Regions from separate parts of the Amorphus sp. MBR-141 genome, predicted to be linked through region 3. Evidence: riboswitches for the same ligand, from Rfam matches in the RefSeq annotation. Region 3 holds a riboswitch; each other region holds the start of a gene.
The links. A riboswitch is a leader RNA that binds a small molecule or an ion and turns the genes downstream of it on or off. The one in region 3 is predicted to bind cobalamin.
Positions count from the first base shown of each region.

Region 1: linked by a shared signal. The riboswitch ahead of ACSSVZ_RS16110 (aromatic ring-hydroxylating oxygenase subunit alpha) and the one ahead of cobU (bifunctional adenosylcobinamide kinase/adenosylcobinamide-phosphate guanylyltransferase) in region 3 are both predicted to bind cobalamin.
Region 2: linked by a shared signal. The riboswitch ahead of ACSSVZ_RS27450 (ABC transporter substrate-binding protein) and the one ahead of cobU (bifunctional adenosylcobinamide kinase/adenosylcobinamide-phosphate guanylyltransferase) in region 3 are both predicted to bind cobalamin.

Region 1 covers NZ_JBRJGW010000011.1:157,317-162,614, forward strand. Annotated here, with positions in the region: gene ACSSVZ_RS16105 (TonB-dependent receptor plug domain-containing protein) at 1-1,278, opposite strand, end outside; cobalamin riboswitch at 1,305-1,508, opposite strand; cobalamin riboswitch at 1,766-1,975, shown strand; gene ACSSVZ_RS16110 (aromatic ring-hydroxylating oxygenase subunit alpha) at 2,095-3,339, shown strand; gene ACSSVZ_RS16115 (2Fe-2S iron-sulfur cluster-binding protein) at 3,348-4,469, shown strand; gene ACSSVZ_RS16120 (hypothetical protein) at 4,472-4,891, shown strand; gene ACSSVZ_RS16125 (TetR/AcrR family transcriptional regulator) at 5,068-5,298, shown strand, end outside.
Region 2 covers NZ_JBRJGW010000056.1:981-6,278, forward strand. Annotated here, with positions in the region: gene trbB (P-type conjugative transfer ATPase TrbB) at 1-232, opposite strand, end outside; gene ACSSVZ_RS27440 (ribbon-helix-helix domain-containing protein) at 229-630, opposite strand; gene ACSSVZ_RS27445 (conjugal transfer protein TraG) at 747-2,783, opposite strand; cobalamin riboswitch at 3,027-3,246, shown strand; gene ACSSVZ_RS27450 (ABC transporter substrate-binding protein) at 3,410-4,420, shown strand; gene ACSSVZ_RS27455 (FecCD family ABC transporter permease) at 4,417-5,298, shown strand, end outside.
Region 3 covers NZ_JBRJGW010000010.1:130,766-136,063, reverse strand. Annotated here, with positions in the region: gene cobN (cobaltochelatase subunit CobN) at 1-337, opposite strand, end outside; gene cobW (cobalamin biosynthesis protein CobW) at 337-1,368, opposite strand; gene cobU (bifunctional adenosylcobinamide kinase/adenosylcobinamide-phosphate guanylyltransferase) at 1,365-1,910, opposite strand; cobalamin riboswitch at 2,083-2,318, opposite strand; gene ACSSVZ_RS15080 (hypothetical protein) at 2,429-2,707, opposite strand; tRNA gene ACSSVZ_RS15075 (tRNA-Asn) at 2,902-2,976, shown strand; gene ACSSVZ_RS15070 (hypothetical protein) at 3,035-3,280, opposite strand; gene phnE (phosphonate ABC transporter, permease protein PhnE) at 3,500-4,315, opposite strand; gene phnE (phosphonate ABC transporter, permease protein PhnE) at 4,315-5,109, opposite strand; gene phnC (phosphonate ABC transporter ATP-binding protein) at 5,127-5,298, opposite strand, start outside.

The DNA.
Region 1 (5,298 bases), on a different contig from region 3:
GACGAGGCCGGTCGAATGGATCGAGCGGTCGAACGATGCATAGGCGCTGTCGGAGGTCACCGTGTCCTCCTCGTCCTGCACGGCGACCGTGAGCACGTGCTCGGCGTCGGCGATCTCCGGCGTCTCGAAGAAGAAGGTCGACTGGTAGTCGAGCCGGCGCTTCTTGCCCTGGTAGATGCTGGTGACGGTCGTCGGATCGAGATCGCGGTACTTGGTCTTCTGGTCGGTGTAGGTGATCCCGGCCGTCTGCTGCCAGCGCCGCTCGAACAGGCTGAGGCGCGCCTGCAGGCGGCCGTAGAGGTCTTCTCCGACCGAATCCTGCAGCGCGTCGACCGGACCCGTGTGGCCGTAGGCCGGCAGGAAGGCCTCGCTGTCGAGATCGGCCTTGGTGCCGGTGTAGCGGACGACCCCGGTGACGTCGACGAGCTCGTTCGGCGAGACGGTGCCCTTGGCGAAGACGGTGCCGTTGCGATAGCCGTCCTTCTCGGTGTTGCCGAGATCGGAACTGGCCGCCGAGATCCCGTCGGTCTTGAACCCCATCGCGCTGGCGATGAAGTTTGCATGCTCGTTGGCGCCGCTCACCGAGGCGCTGCCGTTGACCGTGCCGAACGAGCCGCCCTCCAGCCGGGCCGAGACCTGGGTGCCGGGCTGCCCGGTGCGGGTGATGATGTTGATGACGCCGCCCACCGCGTCGGAGCCGTAGAGCGCGCTCTGGGGCCCGCGCAGCACCTCGATGCGCTCGATGTCGTCGGCAAGCAGGCTGGAAAAGTCGAATTCGGACCCGAACGCCGGATCGTTCACCGGAATGCCGTCGATGAAGACCTTGGTCTGGTTGCCCTCCGACCCGCGGATGCGGACCTGGGTCAGCTGCCCCGCCGGCCCCGTCCGGTTGACGGCGAGCCCCGGCACCTGGCGCAACGCATCGGTGACGAAGCGGATCTTCTGCTGCCGCAGGTCCGCGCCGGTGATCACCGTGATGGCGCTGCCGACCTTGTCGCGTGCGGTCGGAGCCAGGTTGGCGGTCACCGAGATCTCGGGAAGCGCCACCACGGCGGCGTCGCCCAGGTCGGCGTCCTGGGCATGGGCGGCAAGCGGAAGCGACAGTGACAGCGGGCAGAGAACGGCGGCAAACGCCGCGGCATGGCGAACGGCATCGGGCCGTCCACGGATGGACGTCGGGAAGAAGGTCATGTGGCAGTCCTCGAGCGGCACGCGGCCGGATGGCACGTCACCGCGATCGAGGCGGCTCCATGGGAGGACCATGGAGACCGTACCCATCGAGACACCCCGCCCGATGCGACCGCGCGTGACCACGGATGACGGCAGGTCTCCTGACTCGCGGGTCCTCGTCGCTCCGCTGCCTTCCCAGGGCCGGACCGGCTCCAGTGGCATTCGCGCGGATGACTCGCCGCTCACAGTTGCGGGGGCAGTCGCGGATTCGGCGCGCAGGCGCGCCTCACCGTGTTCCCTATTGAGCCCTTGCGGGCACCGTCGACCGTCAGGGATAGTGGCTGGCGGATCGGAGTCAAGCCGCGCGCAGGCAGGCTTGCTTTTCAACGCCTTGGCCCCGCCGCGGCGGCCCTCGCCCGACCCTCGGGCCACGTCCGTCCGGGCCGTTCTTTCGCGATTCCCGCCAGCACCAGGCCGCCTCCGCGGGCCCCGACCGCGCCATGGGCCGCCCCGTTCCCGGCCACGCCGGCGCGCCCATGTCGCCGGTCGTCCATGCGACGTCGCTTTTGCGCGCGCCCCGCCTTGCGCGCCGGGCGATGGTGGCCGGGTTCAGGGTGCCCGGTCCTCGCTTGGAAGGCCGGGAGAATTGGGAATCCGGTGAAAATCCGGAGCTGCCCCCGCAACGGTCAAGGGAGTCAACGTCGCGACAGGGAGTTCCACTGGGCAGATGCCTGGGAAGGAATCGCGACGGTCCTCGAAGAGACGCTCCTTCAGCCCGGAAACCAGCCCCGAACGGTGACACGTCCCGACTGATCGCGGTGGGCGATCGGGTCCTTGCCTTGCGGAAGCATCGTCTCTCCGCGCGGGCCGGTTCCCTTCCGTCCGCGCCGCGCTCTGCGGGCCCAGCCGAGGATGGACGGGGACATGGGTTCACGCGACGACATCTTGAACCGGATCGCGGCGCGCCGCCCGGGCTACAGCCTCGATCAGCCCTTCTACACCGATCCGGACTGGTTCGCCGCCGACCTCCAGCACGTCTGGTACCGCGAGTGGCTGTTCGTCGGCCACGCGTGCGAGCTCGCCCGTCCCGGCGCCTTCTTCACGCTGCAGGTGGGCGACTATCCGGTGATCGTCGTGCGCGACCGCGAGGGGCGCATCCGTGCCTTCCACAACGCCTGCCGCCACCGCGGCTCGCGCATCTGTTCCGCCGCCAGGGGCACTTCGGCGCGGCTCGTCTGCCCCTACCACCAGTGGACCTACGACCTCGACGGCCGCCTCGTCTTCGCCCGCCAGATGGGCGACGGCTTCGATCCCGCCGCCTTCGGCCTCAAGCCGGTCGCCTGCGAGGCCGTCGCCGGCTACGTGTTCCTGTCGCTCGCCGACGCGCCGGCCGACTTCGCCCCCACCCGGGCGCTGATCGAGCCCTACCTCGCGCCGCACCGCCTGCAGGACGCGAAGGTCGCCTTCGAGACGACCATCGTGGAGAAGGGCAACTGGAAGCTCGTCTGGGAGAACAACCGCGAGTGCTACCACTGCTCGGCCAACCATCCCGAGCTCTGCAAGACCTACCCGGAAGCGCCGGGCGTCACCGGCGTCGCCGGGGCGATGGACGACCCGGAGATCGCCGCCCACTGGGCCGCCTGCGAGGCCCGCGGCCTGCCCGCCGCCTTCCGCATGGCCGAGGGCGGCGCCAGCCGCATCACCCGCATGCCGCTCCTCGGCGAGGCGGTCAGCTACACCCTGTCCGGCCGCGCCGCGGTGAAGCGGCCCCTTTCCGCCGCCGTCGGCTCCGCCCGCATCGGCGCCATGCTGCTGTTCCACTATCCGACCACCTGGAACCACATCCTGTCGGACCACGCCGTCACCTTCCGGGTGCTGCCGCTGGGGCCGGAGGAGACCGCCGTCACCACCAAGTGGCTCGTCGACCGGGAGGCGGTGGAAGGCGTCGACTACGACCTCGCCGAGCTCACCCACGTGTGGACCGAGACCAACGACCAGGACCGCCGCATCGTCGAGGAGAACGCCTTCGGCATCCGCTCGCCCGCATACGAGCCCGGCCCCTACTCCCCCGAGCACGAAGGCGGCGTCGAGCAGTTCGTCGACTGGTACTGCCGGACCATGGCCGCGCGCCTCGCCGAGGGCGCCTCCGCCGCCCTGCGCGTCGCCTGAGCCCCGCCATGCTGGACACCATCGCCGCCGCGCCCGGGAGCCTCTACCGGCATCTCGACGAGATGCAGCCCTGGAACGACCATCTCCAGGTGCTGGAGTGCATTTCGGTGACCGACGAGGCGCCGGACGTGAAGACATTCGCGTTCCGCTCCGACAACCAGACCTGGTTCCGCTACAAGCCCGGCCAGTTCGTCACCCTGGAACTCCCCGTCGGCGACGAGCCGCTGCTGCGCACCTACACGCTGTCGTCCAGCCCCTCGCGGCCGTTCTCCATCGCGGTGACGGTGAAGGCCCAGGCGGCGAGCCTCGGCACGCGCTGGATGTTCGACCATCTCGAGCCCGGCCAGCACATCAAGGCCTACGGCCCGGCCGGCGGCTTTTCCATGCACGAGCATCCGGCCGGAAAATACTTCTTCCTGTCGGCCGGGTCGGGCATCACGCCGATGATGTCGATGCTGCGCTGGCTGAACGACTGCGCGCCGCTCAACGACGTCGCCTTCGTCAACTGCGCGCGGCGGCCGGAGGAGATCATCTTCCGCTCCGAGCTGGAGCTGATCTCCACCCGCATGCCGGCGCTGCAGCTGGGCTTCCTCGTCGAGGAGCGCACCAACCGGCTGTCCTGGTTCGGCCCCACCGGCCGCATCGACACCGTGCGGCTCGGCCTGCTGGTGCCCGATTTCGCCGAGCGCGAGATCTTCTGCTGCGGGCCCGATCCGTTCATGCGCCAGGTGCGCGGCATGCTCCAGGCCTCCGGCTTCGACATGGCGCGCTACCACCAGGAGAGCTTCGGATCCGGACCGATCGAGCCGGTGCCGGCGCCGCTCGCCGAGGCCTCCGACGGGCTGCTGCCCTCCGAGCCGCCGGAGATGGCGACCACCCGCGTCCGCTTCGCCCTCTCCGACGTCGACGCGGAGGCGCTGCCCGGCCAGTCGATCCTGCAGACGGCCCGCGCCTCGGGCGTGCGCATCCCGGCCGCCTGCGAGCTCGGGCTCTGCGGAACCTGCAAGATCCGCTGCGAGGGACCCGTCGAGATGACCCACAACGGCGGCATCCTCGACGACGAGGTCGCCGACGGCTACGTGCTCGCCTGCTGCTCCCGCCCGCGCGGGCCGATCTCGGTCGAGGCCTGAGCATGCCGCCGCCCCGGCCATGCCGCTCCTCCACCGCAACGGCTGACGCTGCGGCGGCGGACGCAGCCGCCACGGCCGATCCGGCGCCGGGCGCCGCCGCGCCGAACGACGCGACGTGCGAGCCGGTGTGGAGCGATCCGACGTGGGGCGACATCGCGCCAGGCGATGCCGCGCCGGACGATCCGGCATGGAGCCATGCCGCGCCAGGCCATCCCGCAACGGCCAATGTGGCCGTCGGGCACCGGGCCCTGCCCGATCCCGAAGCGGTGTTCCTCGCCTGGCTCCTGTGGCTGCCGGACGGCGCCGACCCAAGCCGCCGGGCGGACATCGAGATCGCCCGCCTGGAACGGGCCCGGCCCCACCCGGCCGTCGCCCGGCTGCTGGCGCTGTTTCGCGACGCAGCGACCGCCGGCACCGGCTGAGGCCGCGGGCGCGTCGGCGGCCGAGGCGGCCGGTCCCGGGCGTCCCGTCCGCTGCGGCGCCCTCCGGCTCCCCGCTGCGCCACCCTCCGGCTCCCCGCCCTCCTCAGAACCGGATCAAACTCCTGCTGGACAACATACCAACTGGTCGGTATGTATCTTTCACCAAGGAGGACCTCATGCCCGCCAGCGCGCGCAAGCCGGACGCCCGATCGAAGCTGCTGGATGCCGCCCTGGCGGTGATCCGCGCCAAGGGCTACGCCGCCACCACGGTGGACGAGCTGTGCGCGGCGGCCGGCGTCACCAAGGGTGCCTTCTTCCACCATTTCAAAAGCAAGGACGCGCTCGCCGTGGCCGCCGCCGACCACTGGTCGGAGACGACGGGCCGGCTGTTCGCGGCCGCCCCCTAT
Region 2 (5,298 bases), on a different contig from region 3:
GCACCTCGGCGCGGACATGGGAGGCGACCAGGCGGATGATCCGCTCGGTTTCGGAGGGGTGAACGCGCAGCCCGGCATCGCTCCGTCCCTCGCCGAGCCGGTCGATCCAGAGCCTGCCGTCTGGGTTGACCATCACCTCGATGACGGCGGGGTCGGACAGGGCCTCGGCAACTGCCGGCCCCATGGCGGTCTTCAGCATGGCGCGGCGGCGCTCTTCGGCGGTCGTGCTCATGGGTTTTCCTCCCCGTCCCTGGGGCCGAGCGAGCGCTTGCCGCCCGCGATCTGGCGGCCAACCTGCTCAACGAATTTCTGGTAGCGTTCCTGCGCAACCGCCTGCGTCGCCTTGTCCGGGATCGGCGTGTGCGCATTGAAAGTGAGGTAGAGCCGCACGAAGAAGGCAAGGCTCTCGGTCAGGACATCGATGTCGCGCCGGATCAGGTTGTTCTCGCGCGTCAGCCGGTCGAGGCGGATCCTCAGCGCCTCATCGAGCGCATGAGCGCCGCGGTGCCGGATGTAATGGCGGATCGCATCGGTGATGATCGCGGATTTGGAGGCGCCGGGCTTGGCCGCCAGCGCTTCGAGCTCGGCGCTCGTCTCCTCGTCGATGTAGATGTTGTGGCGCGGCTTCATGCAGTCTTGCCCTGACGGTCTTGAAAAAGTCAGGACAAGGATCGCCGGATGCGCCGGAATCTCTTACGGCCTTTATGTACGACGGAATGCGATCACATGCGGATGCTTGCGCGGGATCAGAATCCTTCGAGCATATCCTTCTCCGGCCCCATCGCTTCGTTAACGCCATAGACGCGCGCCGGCTTCGACAGCCGATCCAGGGCGCGCTTGTCGGCGACGACATCCGACTCGTCCGCGTCAAGCCCCGGAATATCCGGCTGCCCCGGCTCGACGGGCTTCGCGACCTCTTCTTCCGCCAAGCCCGGGTGGCGTTGCTGCTGGAGCCCGCCTTCCTCGACAAGAGAACCGTGCCGGGTACCGTCTTCGTCGGAAGGCATCAGGCGGTCGTCGGTATCGCGCACCTGGCCGCTCCAGTCGTCGGGGCGCGATGCCGGTTTGTCCTCGTAGCCACCTTCGGAAAGATGTGGGGCCGGCAGAACACGCTGGGTAAAGTTCCGATCTTCGTAATAGCGGAGTTTCTTCGCCCGGATCGGCGTCAGACCGGAGACCAGCACCAGCTCGTCCGCGGACGGCAATTGCATCACCTCGCCGGGCGTAAGCAACGGCCGCGCCGTCTCCTGGCGGCTGACCATGACATGCGACAGCCACGGCGCCAGCCGGTGGCCGGCATAGTTGCGCTGCGCCCTGAGTTCCGTCGCCGTGCCGAGGGCGTCGGAGATGCGCTTCGCCGTCCGCTCATCGTTTGATGAAAAGGCGACGCGCACATGGCAGTTGTCGAGAATGGCGTTGTTCTCGCCATATGCCTTGGATATCTGATTGAGCGACTGCGCAATGAGGTAGGCGCGGATGCCATACCCGGCCATGAACGCGAGCGCCGTTTCGAAGAAATCGAGCCGCCCCAGCGCCGGGAACTCGTCGAGCATCATTATGAGCTGATGCCTGCGGGTCTTCTTCGGGTCTCCTTCCAGCCGCTCGGTCAACCGCCGCCCGATCTGGTTCAGGACCAGCCGCACCAGCGGCTTGGTCCGGGAGATGTCCGAGGGCGGAATGACCAGATAGAGCGAGACCGGATGTTCGGCATCCATGAGATCGGCAATGCGCCAGTCGCAGGCCGAGGTCGTCGCCGCGACGGTAGGGTCGCGATAGAGGCCGAGGAAGGACATGGCGGTGGAGAGCACACCCGAGCGCTCGTTCTCCGACTTGTTCAGCACCTCACGCGCGGCCGAGGCCACGACCGGATGGACGCTCGGGTTCTCCGGCGTGCCGAGATGGTTGGTCGCCATCATGCGCCGCAGCGTCGCGGCGAAGGACCGGCGCGGATCAGACAGAAAGGTGGCGACGCGCGCCAGCGTCTTCTCCTCCTCGGCGTACAGCACGTGCAGGATGGCGCCGACCAGCAAGGCGTGACTGGTCTTTTCCCAATGGTTCCGGCGTTCGAGCGCGCCCTCGGGATCGACCAGGATATCGGCGATGTTCTGGACGTCGCGCACCTCGTCCGGCCCCTTGCGCACCTCCAGCAATGGATTATAGCGGGCGGAGCGCGGGTCGGTCGGATTGAACAGCAGGCAATGGGAGAACTTCGACCGCCAGCCGGCCGTGAGCTGCCAATTCTCGCCCTTGATGTCGTGGATCACCGCCGAGCCGGTCCAGGTCAGCAGCGTCGGCACGACGAGGCCGACGCCCTTGCCGGATCGCGTCGGCGCAAAAGCCATGACATGCTCCGGCCCGTCATGGCGCAGGTATTGGTCCTTCAGCCGGCCGAGGAACACGCCCGCCGGACGAAACAGTCCCGCTTTCTCGATCTCCCCCTTCACGGCCCAGCGCGACGACCCGTAAGTGGTGACGAGCCGGCTCTGCCGCGCCCGCCACAGGGAGCCGGCGATGGCGGCGGCACACCCCATGAAGCCGCTGCCCGCTGCCAGCATCCCGGCCTTGTCGAACACCTCCGGCGCATAGGCCTCGTAGAAATACCACCACTCGAATAGCTTCCACGGCTCAAAGACCGGCCAGCCGAACAGGACAAACCACGGGCTACCGAGCTGCGCCTGGTAACCCAACATGTCGGCGCACCACTGTGTCGCCGTCCACACCCCCAGGATGACTATGGCGAAGACGACCGCGATCTGACCGATGAGGAGCTTTGTGGGAGTCATGAACGTCGTTCCGCTGCTTGAGGCACACGGAACGAGATTCGCCCAGAACGCCGGGAACGCTTATGGCTTTTATGTACGCTGGAATGCGATGAACCGCACGTGGATTGGCTTTTGTCGATTGTGCTTTCATTATGAGCAGCAATGGGGAAGCACCATGAATATAGACAGAAGTCGTAAGGTCACCGGGATAAATGCCCTGCGACAAAATCATTTGCGATTGACACGCCTCCTGTACTCCGTGTTTTACTTTCGGCCAGCTTCGGTTCCTGTCCCGCCCCACGCGGCGGGAGGGATTAAAAGGGAACACGGTGTGGTGTAGCCATCAGGCGCCAAATCCGTGACTGCCCCCGCAACTGTAAGCGGCGAGTCTTTGCGCCATTAGCCACTGACGAAATGTCGGGAAGGCGGCGCATAAGGCTAGGACCCGCGAAGTCAGGAGACCTGCCGCAAGCGTGTCACTCACCGAACCGCGGGGCGCGGAGTCGGGCGGGGTTCCCGCAGCGGTGACTTTCGCCGCCTGCGGTTGGAAGTATCTCCTTTCAAGCCAGGCAAAGTGACCACAAGGCTGGAGTCCGTCAATGGAATCCACGTCTCCGCCTGACTTGTTACGGGGAGGAAGAGCCCTCATGAAGACCTACATCATTTCCGCATTCATTCTGGGAGCGGTCACTTCCACTGCACAGGCAGAGCCGACACAATATCCGCTGACGATTGAAAATTGCGGACAGGAAATCACATTTGAAAACGCGCCGGATCGCGTTGTTTCCATCGGCCAGGGCGGAACGGAGTTGCTTTATTCTCTGGGTCTTGCCGATGTCGTGAAGGGCACTGCACTTTGGCGCAGCGATGTGTGGGAGCAATTTGCTGATGTCAATGCGGGGATCGAGCGGCTGGGTGACAATGAGCCAAGCTTCGAAAGCATCGTGGCCAAGCGCCCGCAACTGGTCATTGCCGATCTGATCAACTCCATTGGCCCGAACGGCCGCATCGGCACGCCCGAGCAGTTCGCGGATCTCGGTATCGAGGTCTATGTGCTGCCGGACCAATGCACGGATATCGGCCCCGGGGCGAGCGGCGGCGCGGGCGCGCGCTACAAGCCGTTTGTTCTCGACCAAGTTTATCACGGGGTTGCCGATCTGGCGCGGATTTTCGATCGAAACGAACGCGGTGCGGCATTGATCGCCGATCTCAAGGCGCGCGAAGCTGGCGCGAAGGCGCGCGTCGCGGATGTTGGCGAGGGGATTTCCGCTGTCTTCTGGTACTCCTCCGCATCCCGGGAAAGCGACCCCTGGGTGGCTGGACAAAACGGCGTGCAGGGCTACATGGCGCGGACGCTTGGCGTCACGAATGTTGTCGACATCATCGACGATTGGCCGACGGTTGGCTGGGAAACCATCGCGCGCGCCAATCCGACCATGATCATCGCCCCCGATCTGGCACGCCGCCGCTACCCGCTGGATGCAATCGACGTGAAGCGCGACTTTCTCAGGGAGGACCCCGTTACGCGCTTCATGGACGCGGTGGAGAATGATCGTATCGTCCCGCTCGATCCGCAGGAGATCGCCCCTTCCCTGCGCCTCGTTGACGGGATTGAAAAACTTGCCGAGGCAATCGCAGCGATCAAGGGGCAGGAATGAGCGGCGATGCTCTACCCCTGCCGCGGGGCCAGAGCCTAACATGGCTCTGGCTTGCGCCGCTGATTCTGCTCCTGGCGTTGCTTGCGGGCACCGCCATCGGCGAGACGAATATTGCCTTCGATGTGGTCCTGCAAACCATTGCCAACCGGTTGTGGGATGCAGGCTATGCGGTTGACCGGATCGACGAAGGTATCATCTGGAGTTACCGGTTGAGCCGGGCCATCGTAGCGGCGGCCTGTGGCGCGGGGTTGGCGCTGACTGGTGTGGTCCTGCAGGCGCTGTTGCGCAATCCTCTCGCCGATCCCTATCTCATGGGACTATCCGCCGGAGCCTCCACCGGCGCGGTGCTGGTCAGCGTGGCCGGTATCGGTGCCGGCGTCATCTCCATGTCCTTGGGGGCATTGGCGGGGGCGCTCATGGCGTTTGGTTCGGTGGTCCTTCTAGCCCATGCCGTATCCGGCGGGTCGGGCGGCGGACGTGCAACGCAGGCCGCCGCTGCCATCATCCTTGCCGGGATCGCCGGATCGCAGATGTTCAACGCGCTGACCGCCTTCATCATCGCCAAATCCGCCAATGCCGAGCAGGCGCGCGGCATCATGTTCTGGCTGATGGGCAATCTTTCGGGCGTTCGCTGGGAGGATGTGCCCGCCACGATGCTGGCCGCCCTTGTGGGGTGCGCGGTCTGTATATGGCACCGCCGCGCGCTCGACGCCTTCACCTTCGGCGCCGATAGCGCGGCCTCGCTGGGAATAAACGTTCGCCAGGTTCGCGGAACGCTGATTGCCGTCACCGCCATGATGGTCGGGGTCATGGTCTCGAAGGTTGGCTCCATCGGGTTTGTCGGGCTGGTGATCCCGCATGCCATGCGGTTTGTGGTG
Region 3 (5,298 bases):
TCGCCAGTCGCACGTCGCTCTGGCGGGCGAGCGTCTCCAGGGCATCGACGCCGTGGGGCCAGTAGGCCGTGCCGCCGAGCAGCCGCACGATGACCAGCCTGGCGTGCCGGAAGGTCTTCTCCAACGCCAGGTCCACCGACAGCGGATGGGCGAGCGTGACCAGGCTCGCCAGCCGCAGGCTCGGAAAGTCGTCGGGCAGCGCCTCGGCGGCCTCGGCGAAGGCCGAAAGCTCGGAATCGGCGGCCGACAGGATGACGATCTCGGCCGGGCTCAGGTCGAGGTCGACCGCCTCGTCGGCGCTTTCGATGGCGGTGGAGCGCGCGGCGAGAAGATGCATCAGGCCGACGCGGGCGCCATCAGCCCCTCGAGCGCGCTGCGGTCCATGTCGTGGGCGCCGATCACCACGACCCCGCCGGCCGCCTCGCCCGGACGCCCGAACCAGGTTTCGATGCGCGGGCCGACCGCCTGGACGACCAGGGGTGCAGGTCGACCCGCAATGGCGAGGCGTCCCTTCACCCGCAGCACGTCGTCGCGGCCGACGATGGTCTCCACCCAGGCGCGGGCGCCGTCGACGTCGGCGAAGGGGGCCGGCAGGACGACGAAGGAATCGAAATCGTCATGCTCGTGGTCATGGTCCACCCCGTGATGACCGGCGCGGGCGGCGACATCCTCCTCCGCGGCCGCGACGATGCCGAACAGCACGTCGACCGGCACCTCGCCGGCACGGCCCTCGACGGTCTGCACGCCGGCCCGGATGCGGCCGGCGATCTGGTCGCGCACGCCGGCAAGCGCCGCCGCGTCGACGAGATCGGTCTTGGTGAGCACGACGAGATCGGCGCAGGTGAGCTGGTCCTCGAACAGCTCCTCGATGGGGCTTTCGTGATCGAGCGCCGGATCGGCCTTGCGGCGCGCCTCGACGGCGGCGAGATCGGCGGCAAGCCGGCCCTCCGACAGGGCGTGGGCGTCGACCAGCGTGACGACGCCGTCGACGGTGACGCGGGTCTTGACGGTCGGCCAGGCGAACGCGCCGACCAGCGGCTGCGGCAGCGCCAGGCCCGAGGTCTCGATGACGATGTGGTCCGGCGGCACCGCCCGGTCGAGCAGCGCCTCGATGGTGGGCAGGAAGTCGTCGGCGACGGTGCAGCAGATGCAGCCGTTGGTGAGCTCGATGACGTCCTCGTCGGCGCAGTCGGGATCGACGCATTCGGCGACCAGCCCGCCGTCGAAGCCGAGGTCGCCGAACTCGTTGACGATGACGGCGATGCGCTTGCCGTCGGCGCGCTCCAGCAGGCGCCGGATCAGGGTCGTCTTGCCCGCCCCGAGGAAGCCGGTGACGATGGTGGCGGGGATGCGGGGTGCAAGGGTCAAAGCACGATCTCCGGGGATGGGGATTTGGGAAGGATGAGCGCGCGGCCGGCGACCATCAGGACCACGTGGTCCATGGCGGCAGCCAGGCGCTGGTTCATGCGGCCGTGATGGTCGCGGAAGCTGCGGGCGAGCGCGTTCTCCGGCACGATGCCGTGGCCGACCTCGTTGGTGACGACCACCACCGGACCGGGCAGCCCGGCGATCGCTCCGGCGAGGTCGGCGACGGATGCGTCGGGATCGCGGCCGGCCTCCAGGAGGTTCGCCAGCCACAGGGTGGCGCAGTCGACGAGGATCGCGGTGTCGGGCCGGGAGGCGTCGCGGAGCGCCGCCGCCAGCTCCAGCGGCGCGTCGACGGTGCGCCAGCGGTCGCCGCGCCGGGCGACGTGACGGGCGATGCGGTCGGCCATTTCGCCGTCGCGGGGGGCACCGGCGGTGGCGAGGTAGACCTGGGTGCGGCCGGAGGCCTCGACCAGGGATTCGGCATAGGAACTCTTGCCGGAGCGCGCGCCGCCCAGCACCAGCACGGTCGCAGCCGCGCTCATCGGCGCCTCGCGCGATGCGTCCGCAGCCGCCCTGCAACGGGGGCGTCCAGCGAAGCCGGGGCACGACGCGCCAGCGGGGCACGGCGGACAAAATTGACACGGAAAACGGGGCCGGACAGCGCCGGATCAGACATAGCGAGCCTCCATGAGCCGTCCACCCGACGGCCCGGGATGAAGTCGTGCGCGCTCGGCCGGTCTCCTGGCTCGCGGGTCACGACCCCTCCTCCGCCTTCCCGGTTTCCCAGTGGCTGGCGGTCGGGACCGCCGGGGAGAAAGGGCTCGCCGCTTACAGTTGCGGGGGCAGCTGCGGCCTCGCGCGCCCGACAGGCGCCGCTCACCGCATTCCCGAAGAGCCGACGGACAGGCCGTCCGCTCACCGAAGCACCCGCCGACCATGCAAGAAATGAGGCGGCCATGCAATCGGGGTGCGCCGATCGGCCGGGCCCGCACCATCGGTCGGTGCCGGCGATTTCGAGGCATCCGGCGCGCCCCCGACCGGACGGACCAGGCCCTCCGCCTCAGGCGGGCGGGCCGGCGCGGTCGTCTGCGGGCCCGGGGCGCGCCTTGCCGGCGAGCGGCCCCTTGCGCCCCCACCAGACCTCGCTGCGACGCCGCAGCCGCCGCATGGCGGGGCTGTCGACGGACAGCACGATGACGCCGAGCGGCAGCATCCAGAAGCCGAGAATCGGCAGGAACCCCAGCACGCCGCCGAGAATCAGCGCCACGCCGGCGCCCATCCGCACCGGCCGCGAGCGCGGCAGGGGGAGGCGTCTGCGCCCGAGCCTGACATGCGTCATCGACGTTCCATCCTCACCAGACCCCGGCATGCGCGTCCGTGCCGCGCGCCGGCCCAACCGGCGGCAAACCGGCCGTTCGACCCGCCGCCACGGCCTTGCATCCACAGCCAGCGCGCCAACATAGAGATGGGCGGGCTTGGCAACGCCGGGAAGGCTTGATATAGCGAGCCTCCGAAAGAAAGACGTGGCCCTGTTCCTCGGTAGCTCAGTGGTAGAGCAATCGGCTGTTAACCGATCGGTCGCTGGTTCGAATCCGGCCCGGGGAGCCACTTCTTCCAATTTCCCATTTAAAATCAATGCCCTGCAAGGAGTGCGGCCCGGACGGGTTCACACCCTTTCAAACGTGCGGCCCGATGCGGCCGTCTCCGCCGAGCCGTCTTGCGGGTGGTCATGCTCCGCTTCGAGCCGGTTGAAGGCCGACTGCGCCAGGACCCGCTGACGCGCCGATCGCGTGTATCGATCGATCTCCTTCGTCGTCGTGTGACCGGTCACCGCCATGATCTCGCGGTCCGGGCAGCCCAGCGCCGCAAGCCGCGCCGCCGCCTTTCGCAGGCCATGAGCGCGCCCGGGCACCCCCGCCTCCTCGCAGCGCCTTCAGGGCCGCGCTCACCTGCGACAAGACCCTGATGCGCTTCACCGGCGCTGACGGTGCAGACGGACATTGCGGGATGCAGAACCGCTCGCTGCCGAACGCACGTGTCCTCGACTGGCTCGACGAGACGTTCGACGCCAACGGCTGTTTGCCATTCGGCGGATGGGGACCTGCGAGACTGGTCGGGGCGTTTCTGCGCGTCAGATAATGGCCTGCCGGACTTTCGCGGAGACCCACTCCGAGACGACGACGGTCAGGAGGATCAAGGCGAAAATGACGGTCACCTGGTTCCACGCGAGCATGTTGAGCGAGGACTGGAGCTTCAGACCCAGCCCTCCCGCCCCGACCAGGCCGAGGACGGTGGCCTCGCGAATGTTGATGTCCCAGCGGAAGACGGTAATGCCGGCGAAGGCGGGCAGGATCTGCGGGACGATCGCGTAGTCCATCACCTGGATGCGTGATGCGCCCGTCGCCTCGACCGCCTCGACCTGGGAAGCATCGATCTCCTCAATCGCTTCGTAGAGGAGCTTCCCGATGAAGCCGAGCGAGCGGAGCATGATCGCCATGATTCCGGCGACCTGCCCCGGCCCGATGATGGCGACGAGCAGCAGCCCCCAGATGATCGAGTTGATCGAGCGGGAGGAGACAATGATGAGAAGCGCGACGGGTCGCACCAGCGTGGCGCTGGGCGTCGTGTTGCGGGCCGCCAGGAACGCCAGCGGCACCGCGAACACGACCGCCAGCAGCGTGCCGAGCGTGGCAATGTTGATCGTCTCCCAGAGCGGCCACCAGAGTTCCTGGACATAGCCGAAGCGCGGGTCGGCCATCCGCGACAGGAGGTCGGCCGCCTGGCGCGGCGCGTCCCAGACGAAGGCCCAGATCGTGTGCTCCGTCATCACCTGCCAGCAGAAGACGAAGAGTGCCACGAGGACGAGCCATCCCGTCCACAGGATGAGCTGCTGGGTCGATGTCCGCCGATGCCATTCCCGGCCGGCAGGGGGGGTAGCCAACGACATCACTGGACCCACTTGCGTACGTGGCTGGACGCGTATTCGGCGAGCATCACGACGAGGATGATCAGAATCATGATGGCTGCGGCGGTGTCGTAGGCGTAGCGTTCCATCGAGGTGTTGAGCGTCGCACCGATGCCGCCCGCGCCGACGATTCCGATCACGGCGGATTCCCGGAAATTGATGTCGAGGCGATAGAGCGACAGGCCGATAAGCCGCGGCATGACCTGCGGCTGGATCGCATAGTTGATCAGCTGGAACCAGCTCGCGCCGGTCGCCCGCACGGCCTCGGCCTGCGCCTCGTCGATGTCCTCGATATCCTCGGCGAGAAGCTTCGCCAGGAAACCGATCGTAGCGAAGCTGAGCGTGAGAAAGCCGGCGAAAGGACCAAAGCCGAACATCGCGACGAAGATGATTGCGACGATGATCTCCTGGAAGGCGCGGGAGACGGCAATGATGCCGCGGCAGATGTAGTACACGGGAAGCGGCGACAGGTTGCGCGCCGCACCAATGCCGATCGGGATCGAGATCAAAACGCCGACCACGGTGGAGGTGACGGTCATCGTCAGGCTCTCCTCGAAGCCCTGGACGATATCCCCCCACCGCCGGGTGAAGTCCGGCGTCAGGAAGCCCTGGATGAAGCGCCAGCCCCGTTCCGTGCCTTCGTAGATGCGCTGCCAGTTGACCTCGAGCGAACCTACACCGAGTGCCAGGTACAGGAGCAGTCCGCCATAGACGATGATGCGCCAGTGGCGAGCTTGTATGAGAAGGGGCGGGCGTCGCCAGCGGCGCCCGGCCATCGGCGCGGCGGGGGCGCTCACGCCAGGCCCGCCATGCGTTCCTCTGCCTTTTCTTCCGGTGCGGTGTCCAGAACGCGATCGAGCGCGTCTTCCTTCGCGTCCTCTTCGGCCTGCCGCTGCATGGCGGTCCAGTCTTCGTCGCCGTAGATTGACGTCAGTGCCGCGTTGTCGAGTTCGGCGGGCGGTCCG